Regions from separate parts of the Kitasatospora sp. MBT66 genome, predicted to be linked through region 1. Evidence: riboswitches for the same ligand, from Rfam matches in the RefSeq annotation. Region 1 holds a riboswitch; each other region holds the start of a gene.

The links. Region 1 has a riboswitch for cobalamin ahead of metE (5-methyltetrahydropteroyltriglutamate--homocysteine S-methyltransferase). Riboswitches for the same ligand answer to the same signal wherever they lie in the genome.
Region 2: it holds a riboswitch for cobalamin, as region 1 does, so the genes downstream of both, BI06_RS54660 (prenyltransferase/squalene oxidase repeat-containing protein) here and metE (5-methyltetrahydropteroyltriglutamate--homocysteine S-methyltransferase) in region 1, are expected to answer to the same signal.
Region 3: it holds a riboswitch for cobalamin, as region 1 does, so the genes downstream of both, BI06_RS25010 (HoxN/HupN/NixA family nickel/cobalt transporter) here and metE (5-methyltetrahydropteroyltriglutamate--homocysteine S-methyltransferase) in region 1, are expected to answer to the same signal.

Annotation. Positions count from the first base shown of each region.
Region 1 covers NZ_JAIY01000002.1:83,606-87,038, reverse strand. Annotated here, with positions in the region: gene metE (5-methyltetrahydropteroyltriglutamate--homocysteine S-methyltransferase) at 1-1,572, opposite strand, end outside; cobalamin riboswitch at 1,735-1,973, opposite strand; gene BI06_RS01785 (NAD(P)/FAD-dependent oxidoreductase) at 2,089-3,198, opposite strand; partial or broken gene BI06_RS01780 (TetR/AcrR family transcriptional regulator) at 3,112-3,433, shown strand, end outside.
Region 2 covers NZ_JAIY01000003.1:842,516-845,948, forward strand. Annotated here, with positions in the region: gene BI06_RS05790 (M4 family metallopeptidase) at 1-860, shown strand, start outside; cobalamin riboswitch at 1,087-1,226, shown strand; gene BI06_RS54660 (prenyltransferase/squalene oxidase repeat-containing protein) at 1,333-2,460, shown strand; gene BI06_RS05800 (hypothetical protein) at 2,516-2,986, shown strand; gene BI06_RS05805 (hypothetical protein) at 3,099-3,433, opposite strand, start outside.
Region 3 covers NZ_JAIY01000010.1:93,986-97,418, forward strand. Annotated here, with positions in the region: gene BI06_RS25005 (DUF2075 domain-containing protein) at 1-662, shown strand, start outside; gene BI06_RS25010 (HoxN/HupN/NixA family nickel/cobalt transporter) at 734-1,885, opposite strand; cobalamin riboswitch at 1,917-2,110, opposite strand; partial or broken gene BI06_RS25015 (ArsR/SmtB family transcription factor) at 2,194-2,529, shown strand; gene BI06_RS25020 (Fpg/Nei family DNA glycosylase) at 2,669-3,433, opposite strand, start outside.

The DNA.
Region 1 (3,433 bases):
CACCCAGCCGTGCCGGGTGGCGAGGTAACCGGTGAGCTGCTCGGCGAAGTACTGGACCATGTCGTTGCGCTCGGGCTCGCCGTGCACCAGGACGTCCAGGCCGGCCTTCTCCTGGTAGGCGATCACCTCGCGGACCTCGGCCTCCATCCGCTCCCGGTACGCGGCGGCGTCGATCCGACCGGCCGTCAGATCGGCGCGGGCGACGCGCAGTTCGGTGGTCTGCGGGAAGGAGCCGATGGTGGTGGTCGGCAGCAGCGGCAGGCCGAGGCGGGCGCGCTGGGCCTCGGCGCGCTGCGGGTAGGCCTGCGGGCGGCGGGCGTCCTCGGCGGTGACGGCGGCGGTGCGGGCGCGCACGGCCGGGTCGCGGGTGATCGGCGAGCCGGCCCGGGAGGCCAGGTCGGCGCGGTTGGCGGCGAGGTCGGCGGTGATCGCGCCGGTGCCCTCGCGCAGTGCGCGGGCGAGCAGGGCGACCTCGGTGGCCTTCTGCCGGGCGAAGGCGAGCCAGCGGGCGATCTGCGGGTCGACGTCGCGCTCCAGGGCGGCGTCGATCGGCACGTGCAGCAGGGAGCAGGACGGTGCGACGTCGACCCGGTCGGCGAGGCCGAGCAGGGTCGCCAGGGTCGCGAGCGACTTCTCCAGGTCGTTGATCCAGATGTTGCGCCCGTCGACGACGCCCGCGACCAGCCGCTTGCCCGGCAGGCCGCCCACGGCGGCGAGGTCGTCGAGGTTGGCGGCGGCGGGGCCGGTGAAGTCCAGCGCCAGGCCCTCGACGGGTGCCTTCGCGAGCACCGGCAGGGCCTCGCCGAGGCGGTCGAAGTAGCTCGCGACCAGCAGCTTCGGCCGGTCGGTGAGGGCGCCGAGCTCGCGGTAGGCGCGGGCGGCGGTGTTCAGTTCGGCCGGGGTGCGGTCCTGGACGAGCGCGGGCTCGTCCAACTGCACCCAGTCGGCGCCGGCGGCCTTCAGGGCGGCGAGCAGCTCCGCGTAGACCGGCAGCAGCCGGTCGAGCAGGGTGACCGGCTCGAAGTCCGCCGCCACGCCGGGGGCGGGCTTGGCGAGCAGCAGGTAGGTGACCGGGCCGACCAGCACCGGCCGGGCCCCGTGGCCGAGCGCGATCGCCTCGGCGAGTTCGCCGACCGCCTTGGCCGGGTTCGCGACGAAGACCGTGTCGGGCCCCAACTCGGGGACCAGGTAGTGGTAGTTGGTGTCGAACCACTTGGTCATCTCCAGTGGCGCGACGTCCTGGGTGCCGCGCGCCATGGCGAAGTACCCGCCGAGCGGGTCGGCGTCGACGGCGGCCCGGTGGCGGGCCGGGATCGCGCCGACGGCGACGGTGGTGTCCAGCACGTGGTCGTACAACGAGAAGTCGCCGGTGGGGACTTCGAGCACACCGGCGTCGGCGAGCTGCCGCCAGTTCTCCCGGCGCAGCTCGGTGGCGGCGGCCCGGAGGGCGTCGGCGGTGACGTTGCCCTTCCAGTAGCCCTCGATCGCCTTCTTGAGCTCCCGGTTCCGGCCCTGGCGGGGGTAGCCGTGCACGGTCGCCCGGGTGGCCGCGGCTGCGGACTTCGCTGTCAAGGGACTCTCCTTCGCGAGTCTTGCTCCTCAAGTGCCCGCTGACGGGACGAGGGCGCGAAGGGACGACGAGCCGGACGGTGGCCGCCGCGAACGGACGTGCCTGAACCGCCTGCTGTGGTCGCCGACCCGCCCTCGAGGTCATCGGACAGCCGCCCGCGGATCCTCCGCGGACGGGCAGCGGGCAGGTCTTCGGACTCGCGGGCACGCTCGCCCTCGTCGAGGGCGGACACCTACTGGCCGTCGCTTCCCGGGCCCGGCTCGGACCCAGTGCGTATGACGGCGGTCGTTCCCACTCACCGCTGCGGGGCAGTCCCGGACTGGCCAGTCGAAAGGCGTCACCGGGTTCCCTCTTACGACGTCCTGCCTGGCGGGCAGGACGAACCAGCTACAGGGTCAGCCTAGAGGCAAACCGCCGGTCGGGGCGATGGATTCCACCGCGGTGTCCACGGATCGGGACCGGCGGGCACCTCGGGGCCGCGTCGGCCGGGGGGCGCGCGCCGCCGCACTCGGCCGCTGTCAGTCGGGCTGGAAGAACGCGAGCATCTTCCGGGCGGCGTCCGGTGCCCGCAGCATCGCCTGGATCTCCGTGGACATCCGGGCGGCAGCGGCGGTGCGTTCGAACATCTCGCGTTCGTACTCCGCCACGGCGGCCGGGAAGTCGTCCGGGTGTGCGGCGAGCGCGAGACCCAGCAGGGCGCCGTCGAGCAGCGCCATGTTGGCTCCCTGTCCCACCGGCGACATCAGGTGCGCGGCATCGCCGACCAGCGTGACGCCCGGCGTCGACGGCCAGGTCAGGCCGACCGGGAGGGTGGTGATCGACCTCGGCACGACGGTGTCGTCGCAGGCCGCGATCAGCGCGGTGAAGCGCGGGTCCCAGCCGGGGAGCAGGTCGATCAGCCGCGCCCGGGCGGCGGCCGGGTCGTCGAACGGGATCCCGCTGGTGGCGAACCAGTCCTCGGCGGTGTCGTAGAAGCCGAGGCCGATGCGGACCCGGCCGTCGCCGTTGCGCTGCGCCGCCAGCGACACTCCGTCGCCGAGCACCCAGTAGGTGCCGCGCCCGACCATGGCCGCGAGGTCGGGGTGGGTCCGGTCGATGTCGGGGATGCCGACCTCGACCATGTTGTGGCCGGTGTGCGCCGGGCGGACGTCGGTGAGCAGCGCGCGGACCCGGGAGTTCGCGCCGTCCGCGCCGACCAGCAGGTCGTACGTCGCGCTGCCGCCGTCGGCGAAGCGCAGCAGGCCGCTGTCGGCGGATTCGAACGCCCGCCCCCAGCGCACCGTGCCCTCGGGGAGGGAGTCCAGCAGCAGGTCGCGCAGGTCGGCGCGGTCGACCTCGGGCCGCGCGAGCGGGGCGTCGTCGGGCGTGTCCTCCTGGAGCAGCAGGGTGCCGTCCGGCTCCAGCAGGCGCATGTCCTGGCCCTCGCCGCGGGCGATCGCGAAGAACTCGTCGATCAGACCGGCCTCGCGCAGCGCCCGCTGGCCGGAGTGGATGTCGAGCATGCCGCCCTGGCCGCGCGCGTGGCGTGACGATTCGCGTTCATGGACGACGCAGTCGATGCCGTTCACGTGCAGCACCCGGGCGAGCGCCAGGCCGCCGAGGCCGGCTCCGACGATGGCGATGGTCATTTCTGCCTCCCCCTCCGAAACGTCTTCGAGACACCGTCGAGGCACCTCGGAGGCACCTCGGTGCACCTCGACGCGTCTCAATACACCGTACTGGTCGATACACTGTATCGCCCGATGCGTTGTATGGTGAGCGGCATGTTGGTGTGGGAGCGGCCGGAGCCGCCGGATCGACCCGTGCCGGCCCCGCTGAGCCGGGACCGGATCGTGCGGACGGCGATCGGGCTCGCCGACGCGG
Region 2 (3,433 bases), on a different contig from region 1:
AGGACGGCCGCTCGCACGGCTGGCCCGCCACCGACGGCACGATCGCTGCCTGGGTGGCGATGGGACCGGGGGCCGACGGCAACTGGGGCATGGAGGTGCTGGCCCGGCCGCTCAACGGTGGGCCGGTGCGCAGCGTCCACCCCGGCGCGAACCGGTTCGTCGCCGACGTCCGGGTCTCCGGCGGTGATGTCGCCTTCCTGCTGACGGACCACGCGACCGGCCGCAGTGGGCCGGTGCTCTCCCACGCCGGGGCTCCGGTGGTGCCGATCGCGCTGCCGGAGGGCCACCGGGCCGCCGGGCTGGCCTTCCACGACGGCCTGCTCGCCTGGACCGAGAGCTGGGAGGTCGGTGAGCGGACCGTGAGTGCGCCGACCGTCTACTCGCTCGCCGCCGGCAAGGTCGTCGCCCAGTACGTGGTGGACGACGCGCACGCCGCCGGCGAGACCGCGGTCGGCAGCCTCCGACTGGCCGGCGGCCGACTGCTGTGGGTGGAGACGCCCTTCGACCGGACGAAGGGCAGCACGATCCGCTCCGGCGCGCTGGACGGCTCCGGAGCGACCGACCTCCTGCCCGCCGGTCCCCGGCCCGGCACCGGCACCGAGCCGCGCCGGATCACCGGCCTCACCGCCTCCGACCGGGCGGTCACCTTCGCCGAGGCCGCGCGGGGGGAGACCAGGAACACCGACCTGCCCAAGCTCTGGCAGCTCCCGCTCACCGGCGGCACCCCCGAGCGGATGTCCTGCAACCGGGGCGGCCAGTACTCCCCGGTGGCCGACCGGGGGACCCGGGTGGTCTGGCTGGACGCCACGGCGGGGCGCACCGATCTGGTCGTGCGCGAGCGCGCGGCCGGCACCTGCTGACCGGAGGCGGCTGCCCCGGGGTCCGCACCAGGGCTCTCGACCCCGAAGCCCGGACCCCGTCCGCCCCGGTCTCCCGCCCGGCCGCCGCATCCCTGCGGCGGTCGGGCGGGTCCCTGTCCTCACCGGGCCGCCGCGTGCCGCGTGCCGCGCGCCGTGCACGACCGGACCGGTGCGCCCCGCACCCCCGGCGGTCCGACCCCGAACCGGCCTTGACCCTCTCTCAGCCGAGCCGACATCATGAGCCGTCATGTTCTGACTCCGCCGTCGGGGGAAGTCCGGTCGAATTCCGGCGCTGACCCGCAACGGTAGGCCGCCGACGGCAGTCGGCGGCGAGCCCGAGTACCCGTCGGCGGAGGTGTGTGTCCCCTCCTCCCGTCGTGGTCTGCGGCCAGGGGCTCCCGGAGCCGTCGGGCAGCTCGCCCCGCACGGTCGCCGGTGGCCGCCCGTGCGCCCAGGCCCGGAAAGGCCTCGCATGTCCGCCTCCGCGCTCCGCCGCCGCCCGCTCCGTCTGCTCGCGATATCCGCGCTGGCCCTGACCGCCACCCTCCCGGCCGTCACCGCCGCCCAGGCCGCCACCCCGGCCCCGGCCCCCACCGCCCCGGCCTCCTCGGTCTCCTCGGCCTCCGGTGACGCCGCCACCTACCGCCCGGACGCCGCCGCGGCCGGCTGGCTGGCCCGCCAGCTCGTCAACGGCGACCACTTCGAGTCGGTCTTCGACGGCACCGCCTACCCCGACCAGGGCCTCACCATCGACGCCGTGCTCGCCTTCGCCGCCGCCGGCAGCGCCGACGAGGCCGCCGCCCGCGCCACCGCCTGGCTCGCCCGGCCCGAGATCCTGAGCGGCTACCTCGGCGACGGCACCACCGAGGCCTACGCCGGTGCCACCGCCAAGCTCCTGCTGGCCGCCGAGGTGCGCGGCACCGCCCCGTCGGCCTTCGGCGGCGTCGACCTGCCCGCCCGGCTGCGCTCCCTCCTGACGCCGAGCGGCCGATTCTCCGACCGCTCCCAGTGGGGCGACTACAGCAACGCCTTCGGCCAGTCCCTCGCCCTGATCGCCCTCCAGCGCACCCCCGGCGGGGCCCCGGCCTCCGCCGTCGACTTCCTGGCCGCCTCCCAGTGCGCCGACGGCGGCTTCCCGGTCGCCTTCGGGCAGGCCACCTGCACCGCCGACACCGACGCCACCGCACTCGCGGCCCAGGCCCTCGCCGCCACCGGCCGCAGCGCCAAGGCCAAGGCCGGCCTGGACTGGCTGACGGCCCACCAGAACACCGACGGCGGTTTCGCCGCGGCCGGTGCCACCGCCTCCAACGCCAACAGCACCGGCCTGGCCACCGCCGCCCTGCTCCCCGGCGGCCGGTTCGTCAGCGGCCTCAAGGGCTGGAGCAGCCTGGTGAAGCTCCAGCAGGGCTGCTCGGCCGATCCCGCCGTGCGCGGCGCCGTCGCCTACGACGCGAGCGGCTTCAACCCCGCCAACGCCGCCCGGGCCACCGCTCAGGCCGTCCTCGGCCTCTCCGGTCAGGGCCTCGCCGGCCTCAGCGCCCACGGCGCCCGCCCGTCCGCCCCCACCCTGGCCTGCCCGGCCCCGGCCGCGCGCCCCTGACGGTCGCCCGCCCGTGACCCCGCACCGCCGTCCGCCGCACCCGAGGAGCACCCCCATGACCACCTCCGCCCGTCCCGCCCGCCGTACCCTCGGCGCCTTCGCCGCCGCCGCGGCCCTCACCGCCGGCCTGCTCGGCGTCTCCACCGCGACCGCCCCGCCGGCCCGGGCCGCCGCCTGCTCCGGCAGCTCCGGGGTCACCGTCGTCGTCGACTTCACCGCCCTCGGTGGCGGCATCGAGACCGGCTGCGCCCCTGGGGACCCGGCCAGCGGCCTCGCCGCCCTGACCGGCGCCGGTTTCTCCTACGCCTTCCACCCGCGCTTCCCGGGCTTCGTCTGCAAGATCAACACCCTGCCGACGACCTGCACCAACCCGACCGGCACCGCCTACTGGTCGTACTGGCACGCCGCGCACGGCGGCCCGTGGTCCTACAGCAACCTCGGCGCCGGCTCCTACAACCCGGCCCCGGGCGAGGTCGAGGGCTGGTCCTTCGGTGCCGGTGCCCAGCCGGGCATCACCGCGCCCTGACCCCGGACCCGCCCGGTGGGTTCTCCGTGCGGACGCTCGGCCTGGAGATCGGCCGGCGTCCGCACGGTGTCCGTCGGGCGGGCCACGCCCCGGCGACCGGGCGGACCGTGCCCTACCGGCCGGGCGCCTTCGGGGCCTCCAGTTCCACGTGGTGGACGGTGAAGCCGCCCCGTATCACCGGGGCGAACGGGGCCGGGGCCATGCAGGTGCCGACCACCGGCTGGTAGGGCTTCTGGTCGGGACCCATGTCGAGATTGGCCACGCCCCAGGAGAAGCCGAGGCGGGCGCCGTCGCGGCCGCTGCCCCGGTAGATGCTCAGACCGATCCTCTCGTTGGCGTTCCCGGTGTCCGAGGTGGTGACGACGGCGGTCAGGGTGGCGACCGGGCCGCCGGTGCTCAGGCAGTCCACCGCGGCCTCGGCGCTGTAGACCACGCCGGTGGCGGCCA
Region 3 (3,433 bases), on a different contig from region 1:
ACAAGGGGCTGTCCTGTCAGGTCGTTCCGCTCGACGGCCAGTTCCGTTGCGGCGGCAGCGAGGCCTACCTGCGCTGGGTGGTACGGCTGCTGGGCCTGCAGGACGAGCAGCCGGCCGTCTGGGAGCCGGACGGCCGGATGGAGCTCCAGGTCGTCGACTCACCGCTGGAGCTGGAGCTGCTGCTGCAGACCCGGAACGCGGAAGGGTTCGGTGCCCGGATGTCGGCCGGGTACTGCTGGAAGTGGACCACGAAGCCGAAGCCGGGCGAGCCCCTCCCCCAGGACGTGGTCATCGGCGACTGGTCCCGGCCGTGGAACGTCCACGGCGACTCGGCGGTGGACGGAGCCCCGCCGTCCGCGCTCTGGGCCACCGATCCGGGCGGCTTCGGGCAGGTCGGCTGCGTGTACACGGCCCAGGGTTTCGAGTACGACTGGAGCGGCGTGATCCTCGGCCCGGACCTCGTGTGGCGGCAGGATCGCTGGGTGACCGACCGGACGGCGTCCAAGGACCCGGTGTTCACGCGGTCCACGCCCGATACCGAGGTCGACCGGCTGATCCGGAACACCTACAAGGTGCTCCTGACCCGCGGGATGATCGGCACCGTGATCACCTCCACCGACGCGGAGACCCGCGCCAAGCTCCGCGAGTTCGCGGGCGGCTGAGCCCGTCGGGCCTGTGCGGGAAGTCGGTCGGTCCGACTTCCCGCACAGGCCCGCCGGTGAGCCGGGCGGGACTACTCGGCGCCGCCGACGGGCGCCGAACCGGGCGCCGAACCGGGGGCGGCAGGGGCGGCCCACTTCTGCTCGACGCCGGCGAGGCGCCAGTAGGCGATGGCGGCGCCCCAGACGACGACGAACAGGCCGACGATGGCGTAGCCGACGTTGTCCAGGGTGATGTCCGCGATCCAGCCGGTCACCGGGTCGGTGAGGTCCAGCTTCTCGTGCAGGACGCCGACGAGTTCGATGGTCCCGATGATGAACGCCACCGCGATGGACAGTCCGGTGATGGTCAGGTTGTAGTAGACCTTGCGCACCGGGTTGGAGAACGCCCACTGGTAGGCGAAGTTCATGAAGGTGCCGTCCAGGGTGTCGAACAGACTCATGCCGGCCGCGAACAGCAGCGGCAGGCAGACGATCGCGTACCAGGGCAGGCCGGAGGCCGCGCCGGAGCCGGCCATCACCATCAGGGTGACCTCGGTCGCGGTGTCGAAGCCCAGGCCGAGCACCATGCCGACCGGGAACATCTGGCCGGGGCGGGTGATCGAGCGGGTGGCCCGGTTCAGCACCCGGGCCAGCAGGCCGCGCGAGTTGAGGTGGTCCTCCAGCTCGGCCTCGTCGAACCGGCCCTCCCGCATCGAGCGGAAGACCTTGAGGATGCCGAACAGCGCGGCCAGGTTGAGCGCGCCGATCAGGTAGAGGAAGGCCCCGGAGGCCGAGGTGCCGACCACGCCCAGCCACTGGTGGGTGGTGGACTCGTCGTCCATCAGGGTGCTGGCCAGTTGCGCGCCGCCCGCCACCAGGGCGGCCATCAGGACCACCATCGAGGAGTGTCCGAGCGCGAACCAGAAGCCGACCGAGACCGGCCGCTTGCCGTCCGCCATCAGCTTCCGGGTGGTGTTGTCGATCACCGCGATGTGGTCGGCGTCGAAGGCGTGCCGCATGCCGAGGGTGTAGGCGGTGATGCCCAGGCCCACCCCGAAGACCTGGGTGCCCACCTCGTACTTCTCCGGCGCGACCAGGAAGATCAGCGTTCCGAAGGCCACCACGTGCATGGCCAGGATCACGGCCATCAGGCCGGCGGTCCGTACGGTGTCCTCCCGCCGCCATCGGAAGGTGGGCAGGGCGGTGGGCGCCGCCGGGGCGGCGACGGTTTCGGGCAGGGTCATCCTGGGATCACGCTCCAGCACCTCGTGGAAATACTTCGTGAGATGCCGCGGCCGGTCTCCTGGCTGACGGGGCTCCCGTACCCGCCTTCCCAGACGCGCGAGGCGCCCAGTGGCGACATGGGTACGGACACTTCCCCCCGATCACAGTGGCGAGGGCCGCTCCGGACTGGGACCCCTGGGGGTCTGTCACCGGTCTTCCCGAGCACCACGGCGGGCAACACCGTAGGGGGCGGGCGGTGACCCTTGCAAGGCTGCGCACCTGCGCAGGTGTCCAGGATCACAGCGTCCCGCCTGCGAGAATGGCCCGTATGCATCTCGTACCGGCCGACCGCGCGGGCCACCGCACCATCGACGGGCACCGGGTCTGCGAGGCCATCGCGGCGATCGGCGACACCGCCCACGTCCGCTCCTGGGCCGAGCGCTTCTCGCTGCTCGCCGACCCCGGCCGCCTCGCCCTGCTGCTCGCGCTGCACCGCACCGGGCCGCTCGCCGTCACCGACCTGGCGGTCGCCACCGGCATGCGCGACCCCGCCGTCTCCCAGGCCCTGCGGCTGCTCCGGACGGCCGGGGTGGTGACCGGCGAGAAGGAGGGACGTGTCGTGCGCTACCGGCTCGTGGACGCGAACCTGCGCCCCCTGCTGGACGCGTGCGCCGTCGACTCCCCCGAGCACCACGAGCACGACGAGCACCCGGAGCACCCCGAGCACCCGGAACGCCCAGGGCACGACGAGCACCCCGAGCACGACGCGGCCACCGGCTGAGCCGGCCCGGTCAGCGGCCCGGTCAGCGGGCCGGGGTACCCGCCGGCTGGCAGGACGGGCACCAGAACAGATTGCGGGAGGCGTGCTCCTCCGCCCGGACCTCGGTGGCGCAGACCAGGCACGGCATCCCGGCCCGCCGGTAGACGTACACCTCGCCGCCGTGGTCGTCGACCCGCGGCGGGCGGCCCATCGCCTCGGGGGTGTGCTCGGGGCGCACGGTGTCGATGCGGCCCGCGCCGGCGCCCTCGCGCATCAGCGCGACCAGGTCGGCCCAGATCGCGTCCCACTCGGCCCGGAGCAGCTCGCGGCCCGTCCGGTGCGGATCGATGCCGTGCCGGAACAGCACCTCGGCGCGGTAGACGTTCCCCACCCCGGCCAGCACCTTCTGGTCCATCAGCAGGGCGGCGACCGTCGTCCGGCTGGCCGCCATCCGCCGCCAGGCGGCCTCCGGGTCGGCGTCGGCGCGCAGCGGGTCGGGGCCGAGCCTGGCGGCCACCGCGGCCTTCTCGGCGCCGGTGATCAGCGCGCAGGTGTTGGGGCCGCGCAGATCGGCGACGTGCTCGTCGTTCTCCAACCGCAGCCGGACCAGCCCGACCGGCGCCGGCACCGGGCCGTCGCCGATCGCGGCGAAGCCGAAGCCCCCGTACAGGCCGAGGTGGATGTGCACCCAGGCGTCCTCGCCGAAGCCGAGGAACAGGTGCTTGCCGACGGCCTCCGCCGCCTCCAGCTCCCGTCCGTCGATCAGCGCGGCGCCGTCCGCGAACCGCCCCTGCGGGCTGCTGGCACG